4 regions of the Levilactobacillus sp. genome follow, and region 3 is predicted to be linked to each of the others. Evidence: predicted binding sites of a transcription regulator. Region 3 holds the regulator's gene; each other region holds the start of a gene.
The links. The regulator NrdR, encoded in region 3, represses ribonucleotide reductase genes. The targets are predictions, from matches to a motif close to ACACNATATATNGTGT.
Positions count from the first base shown of each region.

Region 1: LKH74_RS02715 (deoxynucleoside kinase) is a predicted target of NrdR. The motif match lies at 2,390-2,405, and genes of this name have one in related genera.
Region 2: nrdJ (ribonucleoside-triphosphate reductase, adenosylcobalamin-dependent) is a predicted target of NrdR. The motif match lies at 1,316-1,331, and genes of this name have one in related genera.
Region 4: LKH74_RS08065 (deoxynucleoside kinase) is a predicted target of NrdR. The motif match lies at 1,921-1,936, and genes of this name have one in related genera.

Region 1 covers NZ_JALCJA010000001.1:592,324-596,106, reverse strand. The annotation lists partial or broken gene LKH74_RS02730 (DHA2 family efflux MFS transporter permease subunit) at 1-762, shown strand, start outside; gene LKH74_RS02725 (DUF960 domain-containing protein) at 829-1,152, shown strand; gene LKH74_RS02720 (Cof-type HAD-IIB family hydrolase) at 1,504-2,274, opposite strand; gene LKH74_RS02715 (deoxynucleoside kinase) at 2,428-3,072, shown strand; gene pgmB (beta-phosphoglucomutase) at 3,316-3,783, opposite strand, start outside.
Region 2 covers NZ_JALCJA010000004.1:34,008-37,790, reverse strand. The annotation lists gene nrdJ (ribonucleoside-triphosphate reductase, adenosylcobalamin-dependent) at 1-1,286, opposite strand, end outside; gene LKH74_RS07110 (LacI family DNA-binding transcriptional regulator) at 2,097-3,110, opposite strand; gene LKH74_RS07105 (UDP-glucose--hexose-1-phosphate uridylyltransferase) at 3,224-3,783, opposite strand, start outside.
Region 3 covers NZ_JALCJA010000001.1:38,705-42,487, forward strand. The annotation lists gene mutM (DNA-formamidopyrimidine glycosylase) at 1-428, shown strand, start outside; gene coaE (dephospho-CoA kinase) at 421-1,050, shown strand; gene nrdR (transcriptional regulator NrdR) at 1,050-1,556, shown strand; gene LKH74_RS00270 (replication initiation and membrane attachment family protein) at 1,560-2,921, shown strand; gene dnaI (primosomal protein DnaI) at 2,925-3,783, shown strand, end outside.
Region 4 covers NZ_JALCJA010000004.1:249,686-253,468, reverse strand. The annotation lists gene serS (serine--tRNA ligase) at 1-361, opposite strand, end outside; gene LKH74_RS08065 (deoxynucleoside kinase) at 1,174-1,806, opposite strand; gene LKH74_RS08060 (amino acid permease) at 2,096-3,586, opposite strand; lysine riboswitch at 3,706-3,783, opposite strand, start outside.

The DNA of each region.
Region 1 (3,783 bases), 550 kb from region 3:
TTTATTCGCCAAGAAAAACGAACGGCCGACCCGTTGATCCCCATGTCACTCTTTAGCAACCGGACCTTTGTGATTCAAAATTTGATTGCTGCACTGTTGAGTGGCTTCATCATGGGCTTTTAAGTCTATTTACCCACTTGGACGCAAGGGTTGTTGGGCTTAATGGCGTCTCAAGCCGGATTCGCCATCACGCCTAGTTCATTGATGTGGATCGTCGGGTCCTTTATTGCCGGTAAGCTCTTGTTGAACCGGTCGCCTTACAGCATTGTTAATCTGGCGTTGGTCCTGGTCTTGGTTGGTGCCGTGACCATGGCGGTGATTCCGGCCAGCACGCCATTCTGGTGCTTCTTCGTGATTGCGGCCATCTGTGGGACCGGGTTTGGAATCACCATTACCACCACGACGGTGACCGTGCAAAGTAAAGTGGCCGTCGATGAGGTGGGGGTGGCAACCTCCTTTAACACCTTGTCACGGACGCTGGGCCAGACCATCATGGTGTCCATTTTTGGCATCATCATGAACCTGGAAATGGCGCGTGGCGTGGCCAGTCATCCGGGCACCAACCTGGCAATGATGAATAAGTTAATTAACCCCCAAACGGCCAAGGAGTTGCCGGCGCACCTCCTACCGACCCTGCATGGTATTCTATACCAAGGGCTCCACGTGATCTTTATTGGTGGGGTACTGCTGATCATCATTTCATTCTTAGTGAACTTCTTTGATCGCAAGGATACGGAACAGGTCACCGGGCACCAGGGGTAATTAGTCCCGTTTTAAGTTCAGATACGGTATAATAATGCTAAACGACCAAAAAGTGGAGGCGATAAGATGTTTGAAAGTAATCACGCGCGGTATGCGAGTTATGGCACGGTTGCGGCTTTGCCGGATGATATGATTGACGCAATCTGGCAGATTATTGATCACGACCTCCAAGGGTTGTTTCCATTAGATAATCTGTTGACCTTTAAACTGCACAACCACCAAGGCACCACGACCTTTGAGTACGTCCAATCAGACGACAATCAAATGACGTTGCGGGCGGGTTTCGACACAGAATTTGGCTATACGCCAGAGCTGCCAGAAACCGTGTTGGCCTACGATGATGGTGACAGCCAGATTATCCTGCTGCCATCCGAGACGAATGACCGTTAAATTTGTGAGAGATTAAAATGGTGATTGCTCCGGGGGATGTCCCTGGTAGTAATCACCATTTTTTGTGGTTAAATGACTGACGGTTGAAAGACGAAATCAGGTGAAACTATTGTTATCATGTGCCTCATGGCGTTCTCGACACCTCGCTTTGAGTCGCAGTCTACGTCTCAAAGCTGCCTCATGGCCGAAACGTGCGCCAACACTTAACACTGCTAGGCAGCTAACCGCCTGTCGTCACACTCTTATTCAGCGGCTGAACCCATAGCAGGTGGAACCCTGGCTGACGCAGGCAACTGGTATCATCAATTTTAGGTGTCGGAACACTGTCTTTTCTGTGGCAGCAACGTCAAATTAGCGAATCAAGCCGAAATGGCGCAGGCCGTGGACGATGCCATCCGTCGTGTTGGACGTGGTGACGTAGGCCGCCTTAGCCTTGGCTTCTGGAACGCCGTTGCCCATGGCGATGGGGACGTCGACCTCGTCAAACATTTGCAGGTCGTTGTACCCATCGCCGAACGCGTACGTTTTCACATCTTGCAAGCCAGCGTTGGTCAAGAGGGCTTGGATACCAGACTGCTTGCTGACACCGTGGACCATGGTGTCTAGGCAACGCGGGTTATTGCGGACTAAATCCAATTGACCCGCGAACTCATCGTGGTATAATTGGTCCTTGTCACGGTTGAAGACGTTGATGAAATTAATCTCTTGGTGATGATACCATTCGGGGTCCACCACGGGATTCAGGCGCAACAGCTGAAAGTTTTCGGTGGTGTCGGCATTAGCCTGGCTGAGCCGAAAGCCTGCGCGGTTGTAGTATGCCAGTGGGTCATGATGCGCGTTGGCAAAGGCTGTGATGGCGTCTAGCGTGGGCTGATCAATGATTGAGGCAGTCAGGCGCTTACCTTCAAACTGCACGTAACTGCCATTGGCGCCGACGACGGAGTCAATGCCGGTGGCGTCGAGGACGTATTGAATTTCAAAAATGTTTCTTCCGGTCGCAATAACTGGTAAAATATGATGTTGTTGCATTTCGTGAATGGCAGCGATGCTGGCTGGCAAGACGTTCTTGTGGTCGTCAAACAGGGTGCTATCCAAATCAAAAAAGACGATTGCTTGATACATATTTAACCTCCTAAATGTTGACGTGTTGCGGTTCCATTATACAGCAAGAACCAAAGTTGACGAAATGACGGTAATTTTTTTGCCAAGCAGATGTAGTAGTTGCCGTTTTTATGTTACACTATATCTTGTATTTTGAATTAAAGAGGGGCTATCATGGTGATAATTACAGCTGGAATGATCGGTGTCGGTAAAACGACCCTTACTGGAAAGATTGCGTCACACTTGGAAACTCAAGCATTTTTTGAACCGGTTGGTGATAACCCAGTGTTACCACTTTACTACCGGGACCCGAAGCAATACGGGTTTTTGTTACAAATTTACTTCTTGAACAAGCGGTTTAGCATGATCAAGCGAGCCCTAGCGGACGACAACAACGTCTTGGACCGCTCCATCTATGAAGACGCGCTCTTCACGCGGGAAAACAACGCAGAAGGCAACATTACGGACACTGAGCTGGAAGTTTACCTCAACCTGCTGGACAACATGATGAACGAATTGCAAGAATTGCCAAAGAAGGCCCCAGATTTGTTGGTATACGCCGACGCTGACTTCGATACGATCCTCCACCGGATCAAGAAACGTGGCCGCGACTACGAACAATTCGATGACAATCCTGAATTGGAATCCTACTACAAGAAGATGTGGACGGCCTACCAAGGCTGGTTCGCCGACTACGACGTGAGCCCAAAGATCAAGATCGACTTGCAAAAGTATGATCTGGACGTTCCTGGGAACACGGAATTGGTATTGGCCCAAATCGACGATGCCTTAAAGGACATCCGCACGCCAGTTAAATAAGCTTCACCCACGCCACCACCGGTCTCTTGATCGGTGGTGGTTTTTTTAGAATGAAACGAAAGGCTACTAGCCAGTGGTTAAAAAAACCTAAAGTCGAGGGTACGGTGGGTTACCAATGGCCGGTGGATTTCGTTAGTAAGAGTAGGGGGAGCGTGCGCCAACAGGTGGTTGCCTGTCGTCACACGCTTAAGTCCAAAAGAGCACGCCGCCTCCCGGTAACGGCAGGTGCGTGCTCACACAAGATTAACCCAATTTCTTCGCGATATTGTCCAAGGTCACTTCTGCCGTGTCAGCGAAGACCATGTCAGCGGCGCCCAGTTCCGTGGCGTCACCAATGCCCAGTGAGACTTCACCGGCCGCATTGATAGCAGCGACACCAGCGGCGGCATCTTCAACCCCAATGCATTGGTTGGCTGGCAGGTTCAGCAGTTCGGCACCCTTGGTGTAGATTTCTGGATCCGGCTTGCCGTGCGTCAGGCTGGCTGGGTCAACGATCTTCGGGAAGTAGTCGGCCAGTTGTAATTTGCCCAAGACCCGTGGGGCGTTCTTGGAAGCGGACGCCAATGACAGTTGATAGCCCTTGGCACGCAAGTCATCCAAGAAGGCCTTCATACCGGGTAAAATGTTAGCGGGCGTCATCTTGTCGACTTCGGCCACGTAATTGGTGTTCTTTTGGGTGGCCAGTTGTTCCTTTTCGGCTTGGGTGTAGTC
Region 2 (3,783 bases), on a different contig from region 3:
AGGTTGCAAGGTTCCCCGTTGCTCAAGGAAATTTCCCCACACGGATTGGTCCCTTCAACGGCCTCATCAATGCCTTCTTGACGGCCATCGATCAAGCGGCCGTAGTCGCGGGACAGACCCAAATTGACAATGCCGGGTTCCCCGTTGTGTTGGATAGAGTCGGCGATGGGCTGGTAGTCAGTAAACGCACTATCCACGGCCACACTGTTGTTGGACGCCCACCGATGATGGTAAAGCTTGTCCTTGTCTTGCTTCATGGTAATAAAGTCATCGTCTTCGGCACCACCCAGCGCTAATTCAGCGGAACGGCGCACGTTGCCGGCCACGACAGTCTTACCGATCATGTTGCCCATATCCGTGCAGTCCACGGCGGTCAACTTGCGGCCGACCGCGTCGTTCAAGATGGTGTTGATGTCAAAGAGCATTTCAACCAATGGCATAGGACCAGAAGCCGTCCCCCCGAAGCCGTGGATGGGTGCATCCTTGGGCCGAATGTCGCTGATATCCAAGACGACCTTGGTCTTGCCGTCGGGGTTGGTGCTGTCAAAGTGCGCATCGATCATGTTGGCGTTGGCCAAGACCCAGCCCTCACGCGTATCCGGCAAGCGGTAGTAGCGCGCATCGGCCAGGGAGTGGCTGTGCATCCATTCCGAGCGATCCACGGCACCCAATTTGACGGACGCGTCGTAGGACTCGCTTTCGGCATCGATGACCACCGTCAGGTCCACGGCGTTGTCAACTTCTGGCATTTGGCTCACGTTGTCTGGCGTCACGGAGAAGCCGACACCGCCACCCTTCATTAATTGGTCGAACATGAAGGAAAATGGCATGGAAGCAGCGACCTGTTGGGGCTTGAGATAGCTGGGAACGATATGGCTATCTCCGTATGGTTGCGGCCGCACGGCGATGAACCAGCAGTTGTTCAAGGCATCCCCATTACGATGTTGATAGTCGGTCCCGGAGATCCACAGGTTCCGGCCAGAAGGCGTTGCGGCCAGGCCGTAGATCAAGCGGAATAATTTTTGCGCTTCTTGGGTCAGATCGGCGATAACTTGCGGATCCACATCCTTGGCCTGTAGCCGAGGGTCCAAATTGATATTGCCTTCGACCACCCGTTGGACCGTTTCCGGCCATTCTTCATTGCGTTGTTGATCCGGGAGCCAGCGAGCGTAGGTCCGCTTATAGGTCACCCAGCCGAGTTCACCCCAATGTGGTGTTACCTCATTTTCTGTTTTGGCGATAAATTCTGGCGTCAGCCGTACTGGCGCAGCGGTTTCTACGTTCATCATAGCAATCTCTCCTGTCCATAAAGTCTATACCAGATATAGTAGCGCATTCGCCAGGCAAATACAATATATGGTTAAATTGAATTGTCCCTAGACATTTTCCGGCCAGCCGTTAATAGCAAATCTGAGCCAAAATGCAACTTTTTTCGTCCGCCCAATTAATTGTAATTGGACAATTCAGCCGTTTCCCGCCAGAACGCGTCAACCAGCCGAGACAAACCACCGACACCCGGCGGTAGTAAACTACCCGCAGTCCTGGCCAATCAAGTTGGTGAACCAGCCGCGGGTGAAATTAAAAAATTTTAAGTCTGGTCGGTCAGTGACCCAACCGCTCCAATTTTGCATGGTCACCCCCATATCTAGGGGGTCGCTTCTAACAGTCACTACTTCTAGTGGTTAAGACTGGGCTTCCCTGCCGTCAAACAGCCCGCCACTGGCTCTGACAAGCCGTGAGTCGCTTAGTCGTTCCTAATGCGGGTGCTTGCCTGGACTAGAGAGATCAGGGCCAGGGGCGCCGCTGAGGGGGATTGTGGCATGCCGTGAAGTGGTTGGTTGATATAATTTTATTTATATAATTAACACCATTGACTTTATTGGCCGGATATGAGAAAGTAGCTGTACCCCCAATACAAAAAAGCCCGGACCTGCAGTCCAGACTCTCTGTCAACTCAAATTTAATTCGTCCATAACGCCGTCACTAAGCGTGCAATTCACGCATTATCGAGACCGCTTTTCGACCGTCTCAGCCCGGATTGGGCGAACGGTAGGCGGCCGGCCTCAACCTGACACTGTCGCTCATTCACTTCATCGTTATGACTCGCGCGTGCTCTCGCGCAACATCAGCTCAGTCCCCACAGTAACCAACTGTGGTGTAGTCCGACCAGTCTGCAAACGGTTTTCGACCAAGTCCACCGCCGTTGCGCCCAGCAGTTCCGTGTTCACGTGCACACTGCTCAACTCTGGGAACACGTACTTGGCAATCGTGGTGTCATTGAAGCTAAAGAGACTCACCCGTTGTGGCACGTCAATGTCGTTTTCGTGCAGTGCCTTGAGAGCCCCCGCGGCCATGGGATCATTGGTGACGAAAAATGCGCTCGGTAGCTGATTCCCCAACTGGGCAATCGCCGTTTGCATTTCCTGATACCCGGAGTGATTCGTGTAATCACCGGCAAAGGTCAAGTCGGGATTGAAGGCTTGCCGCGCCGTCATTTCCCGTTTGAAAGCCTTGTAGCGGGGATCCGTGACTTCTAATTTACCGTCCGTGGTCCATTCGGAACCGTACAACAGGCCAATCTGGTCATGACCCTGCTTGGCGTAGAAATCAATCACTTGTTCCACGGCGAACCGGAAGTCCGTGACCACACTGTCGTAGCCGTGACACAGCTGATCTTGGTCCACAAAGACCAGGTTCGGCGTCAACTGGGCCAGCGCGCTGACCTGTTGATCACTGAATTTACCGATGGCCACAATGGCGTCGACGTCTGGGTCAATGGCGGACAGGTCATTTTGAAAGGTCCGGGTCGCTAAGATGCGTCGTTCCTCACAGCGCTTTTCTAAGCCCAACCGAATCGACATGTAGTACAGATCATCCAGTTCTTTGGTTTTCGAATACCACTGGACGATGGCAATCTTCAACTGCTTGCTCGGTGTCGCCGTGCGCCGTTTCATCTTCGTGTAATTCAGCTCTTCAGCAACCTCAAAAATCTGTTTGCGGGTCGCTTCACTCACGGATAGCGTCCGGTCATAGTTCAAGACCCGTGACACCGTCGCTAGCGAAACCCCCACAGAATTGGCAATATCCTTTAGCGTGGCTGCGATTGCCATCACCCCCTTCATCTTATTTTAGCATAATACGTCACATGGGGTTGCTGCCGCTGGGCACGGCGATTGCCATCCCCAGCCACGACAACCCCATGGACCAGAAGCTTTCATTCAGGTTAAATTTGGGCAATAAACTTGTCCAAGGCCGCTTGGCCCGTTGCGTCTCGCTTGAAGACCCCGGCGTCGGCCAGAACTCTAGCGAAGACGTTACCGATTTCTTGGTGCAAGACCTCAGTGACGTTCTCTGGCGTCAACTGGTGGTTTTGCTTGATCTCATCGGCCCAGGCCTTGTGCATGTCCGCAATCTCATTGGGCTGATCCAACAAGTACTTGGTGACTTCGGCCATTTCTGCCTTCAGTCGGGCTGGTAAAATCGCACGGCCCATGACTTCAATCAACCCAATGTTTTCCTTCTTGATGTGTTGGACATCCTGATGCGGATGGAAAATGCCATCGGGGTACTGCTTCGACGTCTGGTTGTCTCGCAAGACCAGATCCAAGACGTAGTCCTCACCGTCACGGTACGCGATTGGCGTAATCGTGTGGTGCCGGGTGTCCCCGGTGTAGGCGCGCACGTCAACGGATTCATCGGAATAGCCGATCCAGCTGTTCAACACCTTGGTAGCAGCATTGATCAGTGGTTCCGGTTGACTCCCGGTCAGCCGAATATCGGTCA
Region 3 (3,783 bases):
TGGCGTATATGCAACAGATCTTTCACAAGTCACACAAGGTGGTCAAGCCCTTCTTGCTCGATCAGTCGAAAATCGCGGGGTTGGGCAACATTTATGCTGATGAGGTGCTGTGGCTGTCGAAGATCAATCCCTTAACGCCGGCCGACGAACTGTCCGATGACCAGTTAGAGACGCTACGGCAAAGTATTATTACGGAAATTGGCCTGGCCATTCAGGGTCACGGGACCACCGTGCATTCGTTTTCCACGGCCTTTGGCGAAGCGGGGCAATTTCAAAACCACCTGCATGTCTATGGCCGCGAGGGGGAACCCTGTGAGCGTTGCGGGACCGAAATCGTGAAAATCAAGGTGGCCCAGCGAGGGACGCACTATTGCCCGCGGTGTCAGCCGGTGCCGCTAGACGCATTGGAGGCGTTGACAGATGACTGAGGTATGGGGATTGACCGGGGGCATTGCGACGGGAAAATCGACCGTGAGCGCGTGGCTGCGCGCGGCGGGCATTCCCGTGATCGATGCCGACATCATTGCCCGGCAAGTCGTTGCGCCCAAAACGCAGGGTCTGCAGCAGATTGCGCAGACCTTTGGGGCGGACTTCGTGACGGAAGCGGGCTTGGACCGGAAGAAATTGGGCCAGTGGGTCTTCACCCAGCCGGCCGAATTGAAGAAGCTGGAAGCCATTACGGCACCGTTGATTCAAGCGCAGATTCGCCGAGAATTAGCGGCGGCCAAGGCCCAACAAGTGCCGGTCGTCATGATCGACGCGCCAACTTTTTTTGAGGTAGGTTACCTGATTCATCTGGTCGATCACGTCATGGTCGTAGCGACCGATGTGCCAACACAAAAGCAGCGGTTAATGGCGCGTGACGGGCTTTCGGCGGCGGATGCACAGGCGCGAATGGATCGGCAGTGGCCGCTTGCTAAGAAAATCGCGCAGGCCACCGTGGTTATTGATAACGGGGGAACGATTGCCCAAACACGCCAACAAGTGGTAAAATGGCTTGACGCCAATAAGTTTGGCAACAGTAACCATTTAAAACGAGGTGAACAATAATGCAGTGTCCACACTGTCATCATAATGGATCGCGGGTCGTTGATAGTCGACCCACCGACGACGGGCGCGTGATTCGCCGCCGTCGTGAGTGCGAGAACTGTGGTTTTCGGTTCACGACGTTTGAGCGGGTTGAAGTTACGCCGCTGCTAGTGATCAAGAAAAATGGGACGCGAGAAGAGTTCAATCGGGAGAAGATCCTGCGAGGCATCATTCGTTCCGCTGAAAAACGCCCAGTGGGCATGGATGTCATGACCAATATCGTCGACGAAGTGGAAAACAAGATTCGCGCGTTAGGCGTCAATGAGATCTCCAGTCAGTTGATTGGGGAATACGTCATGAATCGTCTGGTCGACGTTGACGAAATCGCCTACATTCGCTTTGCCAGCGTTTATCGGCAATTCAAGGATACCGGTGTCTTCTTCAACGAGTTGAAGGATATGCTGGCCAAAGACAAACAAAAAGAAAAAAAGCATGAATCAGACCAGGGACAAAGTGAGGCGAAGTAAAGCATGGAAAATTCCTGGCACCAATTAAAACCACGAACGGGCTTTTTGGTGCGGTTAGCGGATCGCTTGACCGATCAGAGTTGGCAAACGTTGACCCAGCTTTACCAGCCGATTGTGGGACCGAGTGCCGCGGGGCTGTACTCGGCCCTTTTTTGGCTTCCCAAACGCGGGGAGTACCAGCGCCATGCCACCTTGTTGGGGTTGCTGGGGATGGACCTGGCACATTTCTACGAGGCGCGCTTGCGGCTGGAAGCGACCGGCTTGCTGACGACCAAGGTCAAAACGTCAGGGGAGCTGACCAGTTTCGTTTACGAATTGCAGGCGCCCTTAGCTCCGGCAGATTTTTTCCGCGATGATTTATTGAGCGTGCAGCTGCTCGGTGTAATCGGCGAAGAGGCCTACCGGACGCTGGTGACCGTCAATACCGTGAAACCGCAAACTGCGTCAGATGAACAAGACATTACCAAGAACTTTCTCGACGTCTTTCACGTGGATGGTCAGGAACTCAACCGCTTACCGGCCGCCATTACGGCCACACGCGAAGACCTCCCCAATGACGACGCCGCGCCGGCATTGACGCCGACGTCCCACGAGGATTTTGACTTCAAATTGCTGGGGGAAATCTTGGAACATTCGTTCATCGACACCAAGGCGTTGCGTAGCTACCGGCAATTGCTCTTGACGGAGCACGCCACCTATAACCTGGATGAGGTGACCATGGCCAGATACGTGGGGGATGCCACGGATCTGGCGACCAATCAATTTGACCCTGAGCAGTTCAAACGCGTGATTGCCCAAGACTTCTCGCGGCAACACCGGGGTCAGCCAGCGGCCACATCCCCAACGACGACCCAGCCCACTGGTGAGCGGCTGAGTTCGGCCGAGCAAACGTTGATCACCGTGGCCAGCAAGTCCGTGCCCGCCTTATTTTTGCAAGGCATCAAACAAAAGAACGGCGGGTTCGTGACGGATGGCGAACAGCGAATCGTCCGCGACCTGGTCAGTCGTCAGTTGTTTCCCGATGCCGTCTTGAATCTCATGATCTATCACGTGTTGGTCGATGAAGAACGGCCGACGTTGAACAAAAACTTGATGGATACGATTGCAAACGACTGGAGTAAGAGCAAAGTGACGACGCCGCAGTTGGCCATCAAGAAGATTCGTGAACGGCAACAGGCGGCCCAACAGCCGCGGCAATCTCGTCGCCGGCAACCGACCGTCAAGGAGACGCTGCCGGATTGGGCCAAAAAGCCCGCTGCCAAGCCGTCCGCGACACAAGCCAAGCTATCCGAGCAGCAACAAAAGCAGTTGCAGGCGCGGATCGCCAAGCTCCAAGCACACAGTAACGATGGGAAGGAGGCATAACCGATGGAAGACTTGAGTAAGACCATGCAACAGTTAATGAATCAGCGGCATTTGAACGATAATTACCGGCAGTTGATGGCGAAGGTCTACGATGACCCCACGGTAACGGCCTTTTATCAGGCACACCGTGATGAGTTGGCCGACGACGTCTTGACGCGCTCGGCCGCCAAGCTGTACGAATTCGTCAGTGAACGCGAAAAATTGGCCAACGGGGGGACGACCTTTGCGACGGGCTATGAACCCCAGCTGATCGTTTCCAACCACCTGATCGACGTGGCCTACGTGCCGACCAAGGAAACGCAGGAAAAACAGGCCCAGCAGCAATTGCGGCAACGGGTGAAGTCTATCGCCATGCCCAAGAGCATTCGCGAGGCTGATTTGAAAAATTTTGACCAAGATCCGGACCGCGCGGAAGCCTTAATGGCCGCGCTAGATTTCGTCGATGCTTACGAGGCCAGTCCTAAACGGCGTCACCAGGCCCTGTATTTGGCGGGGAGCTTTGGTGTCGGTAAGACCTACCTGCTGGCCGCCGTCGCCAACCAATTAGCCGCTGATGGGTTCTCCACCACGTTAGTTCACTTTCCCAGCTTTGCCGTGGAAATGAAAAACGCCATCGCGCAAAATGGAGTGGCGGAAAAGCTGGACGCCTTGAAGAAGTCGCCGGTCCTCATGATTGATGATATCGGGGCCGATGCCATGTCCGCGTGGGTGCGTGACGACGTGTTAGGCGTGATCCTGGAATACCGGATGCAAGAAGAACTGCCAACGTTCTTTAGCTCCAACTTCTCCATGGAACAGCTGGAAAAAGAACACCTGCGAATCTCCACGCGGGGGGATGACGAACCGTTGAAGGCTCAGCGGC
Region 4 (3,783 bases), on a different contig from region 3:
TACCGTCTTCGGTCAATCCAACGGGCACGTTGTCGTTGGGAATGTTAGGCAAATGGGCCGCCGCATCGTGGACCTGGGCCTTTAACGTATCCAGTTGGGCATCAATGTCCTTGATCTCCCCACTGACCTGCCGCATTTCGGTGATCTTGTCGTTGGCATCTTGCTTGTTGCGCTTCAGTTGAGAAATTTCGTCAGACACCGTGTTGCGTTGGGCCTTCATGGTTTCGCTCTTGACGATCAGTTCCCGCCGCTTGGCATCCAAGGCCAACAAACTGTCGATATCAGCGGGATCCACCCCCCGCGTGGCTAATTTTTCTTTGATAAAATCTGGTTCTTGGCGAATCAATTTTAAATCTAACATGCTGTTTTCTCCTCTCTTTTTTCGCGGATGGTACAAAAAAGGCCTCCGTCACATGGGACGAAGACCTTCGCGGTACCACCCAAGTTCGTAACTGGCGACCCAGTTACACCCTTGAACATGATAACGGTTTGCACCGTGCGGCATTACCCGCCCACGAATTCTCGTGCTGGAATCTTCGACGTCGCGGTTTGCAGCATCCCCCGCTTCTCTGGCCGTCTACTAAATAGGCACAACGTGTTTTTGATTAATCTCATCATACCGCATTTCTCGGCAGATAACAATTACTAACTATAGTTTCTGGCAACACTCCGCCTTACCGTTGCGCTAGCGGAAACCAGTGCCTGCGGCTGCCAGGGATTCTGCCTGCTATGGGGACCGCCTGCAGCCCAGAAGCGGGCTTCCGGCTCGCTTTGAAGCCTGGCATAACCCGCCAGTCTCCAAAGTCGTCCCACGCACTAACCTGGCAAGCAACGCCAGGTAACTGCGTCGACACAGCTGGCGCCACCCCTGGCCTCCTCCGGCAGATTGTCCGTTGCATCAACCAAGATGACTGCCAACAGTTCGTCCGCACTCAGCTAGTAGTGGTGACTATCACCACCGTAGCCGAGAGTGGAGCGAAAGTTGTGCTCAGCCGTGGGAGTTCCCTTAGCGGTGTTCTTGGCCGCTTAGGGAACTGGCGTCTTTGAGACGCGAACTGTCGGCTCAAAGCGAGGGCGAGACCGCTCTTTGGCTCGACTGGTCCGCCCACCGCGTTCCAGCACAACTTTCGCGCAACGGTAGGCGGCCAGCCCCGGCCACGTTGCCACTAAAACCTAGAGTGAGGCGATCTTTTCGTCGATGAGTTGGAGCACTTGCTTGCGGGCTGCGGGGTCTTCCACGAAGTCCAGCTTGTCGCCGTCGATTTGCATCTTAGGGGACTTGTCGTAAGCGTTGTACCAATCCACGTAACGTTGGTCCAGTTCTTGGTAGTACTTGTACAGGCTCGGATCGTGATCGATTTGTTCGTATGAACGCCCACGCTTCTTGATGCGTTCCAACATCGTTTCAAACGAAATGTTGATGTGGATCAATAAGTCGGGGTTCTTCTTGTGCGTGGCGTCTGGTAATTCTTGCATCATGTTAGCCAGTAAGGAATCGTAAATGTCGACTTCCGTACTAGTAGCCCGGCCCAAGTCGGCGTTCAAGTGAAAGAGCAAGGAATCTTCAAAGATTGACCGATCCAAGACACTTTCATCGTCGGCGTTGGCAGCCTTGATGCTGTCCAGCCGCTTGTTTAAGAAGTAAATTTGTAACAAGAAAGCATACTTCTGCGGGTTCTGGTAGAACAGTGGCAAGATCTTGTTGTCATCCACTGATTCGTAAAATGCTGGTTTGTTTAAGTGTTCGGCTAACAAAGTGGTTAAACTCGTTTTGCCAGCGCCAATAGTTCCCGATAATACAAGCATGCAATCTTCTCCTTTAAATACACCGGGTCCGTGACCGCAGCCACCGGAACCCCCTATCTCTACGTAAACTGGGTCCGGTAGGCATTTGCGCCACTGACCCCGTCCAAAAATTCAACACCACATATTGTACCAACCTCCCGGATAAAAGACAATATGTCGTGGCCATTTTCTTAATCTCACTGGGCACAAAACGACGTCCAAGCCGGAAGTGTCCAGCTTAGACGCCGTCAATTTTTATTTAAAATTTCGTGTGCCCACACTTAATTTCAGATAATCGTTTGTCACAACACTACTTGTTTTCCTTCAGCGTCCCATCGCGGTGCACTGGGGAAACGTCGACTTCACTCAGTGGAATCAACTTAGTGTGCTTCTTGATCTTGTAGCCAATGTAGAGGATCAAGACCAGTGGCACACTAATGTAAGTGACCAGCACTTGTTCCCAGTTACCTGAGAAGAAGGATTGTGGGTCTTGCCCAACAATGACGGCCACACACAGTGCCAAGGCTAAGATTGGGCCAACTGGGAACCACTTTGCATGGTAACTCAGTTCGGACAACTTGTGCCCTTGCTTGATGAATGCGCGGCGGAACCGGTAATGCGATAAGGCAATACCGAACCAAGCAATGAAGCCGGTTAAACCACTCGCAGCAACCAACCACATGTAAATTTCTGGACCGGCAATACTACTGATGAAGGTCAATGCGGCAACAATGGTCGTGGCGAACAAGGCAGGATAAGGAATCCCATTCTTCCCAGTCCGTTCAAACAACCGTGGGGCGTAACCTTCCTTAGACAAGGAGTACAACATCCGCGTGGAAGCGTACATCCCGGAGTTAGCGGCGGAAATGACTGACGTCAAGATAACCGCGTTCATGACACTAGCGGCAGCGGCCAAGCCGGCACGCTGGAAGACCAACGTGAAGGGACTGATGGCGATGTCACTGGCAGATGAACCCAACAGGTCCTTACTGGTGTAAGGTAAGACAGCGGCGATAACAAAGATGGCTAAGATGTAGAATAAAATGATTCGCCAGAAAACAGAATTGATTGCCTTAGGAACACTGTGTGCAGGATCTTCAGATTCACCAGCCGTAATCCCGACTAATTCAGTTCCTTGGAACGAGAACCCGGCAACCACGAACACACTCAAAATGGCAGGGAAGCCACCAACGAATGGCGCCTTCTTGTAGGTGAAGTTACCTAAGCCAGTGGCGTGACCACCCATGATGCCCACGATGGTCATCAACCCAACGGCCAAGAAGATAAAGATCGTAACGACCTTGATCAACGACATCCAAAATTCCGTTTCACCGAAAGCTTGGACGGCTAGGGCGTTGATGATAAAGACGACGGCCAAGGCCACGGCACTCCAGATCCAACTTGGGACCCCGGGTAACCAGAACTTCATGACTAACGCAGCGGTCGAAATGTCGACGGCCACGGTGATGGCCCAATTGAACCAGTAGTTCCAGCCCATCGCAAACCCTAAGGCTGGATCAACATACTTGGCTGAATACGCCGCAAACGACCCGGAGATTGGCATGTTGGTGGCCATTTCGCCCAAACTGGTCATCAGGAAGTAAACCATCAGCCCCATGGCCACGTAGGCAGCTAACGCACCACCAGGACCGGCGGTGGAAATTGCTGACCCACTGGCAACGAATAACCCAGTCCCGATACAGCCACCTAACGCGATCATTGACACGTGACGCGTCTTGAGTCCCCGCTTGACCTGATCAGAGGCCATGCTGGTTGTTGCGTTTGTCATATTCTGTTCCATAAAAATTTCCTCCTTCATGATTAGAAGGACTTCCTCGAAACGACCCGGGCCAATAAAAAAATCTCCTTCGCCAGAAAAGCCCGCGAAAGAGATTGGAAGTTTCATTATTCCAAGTCAATATCGTTGAAAGCGCCCCGCAACCCATATTTGGCTGCGACAGTCCCTGATCTGTTGAACCAGGACCCAACCACCACGCT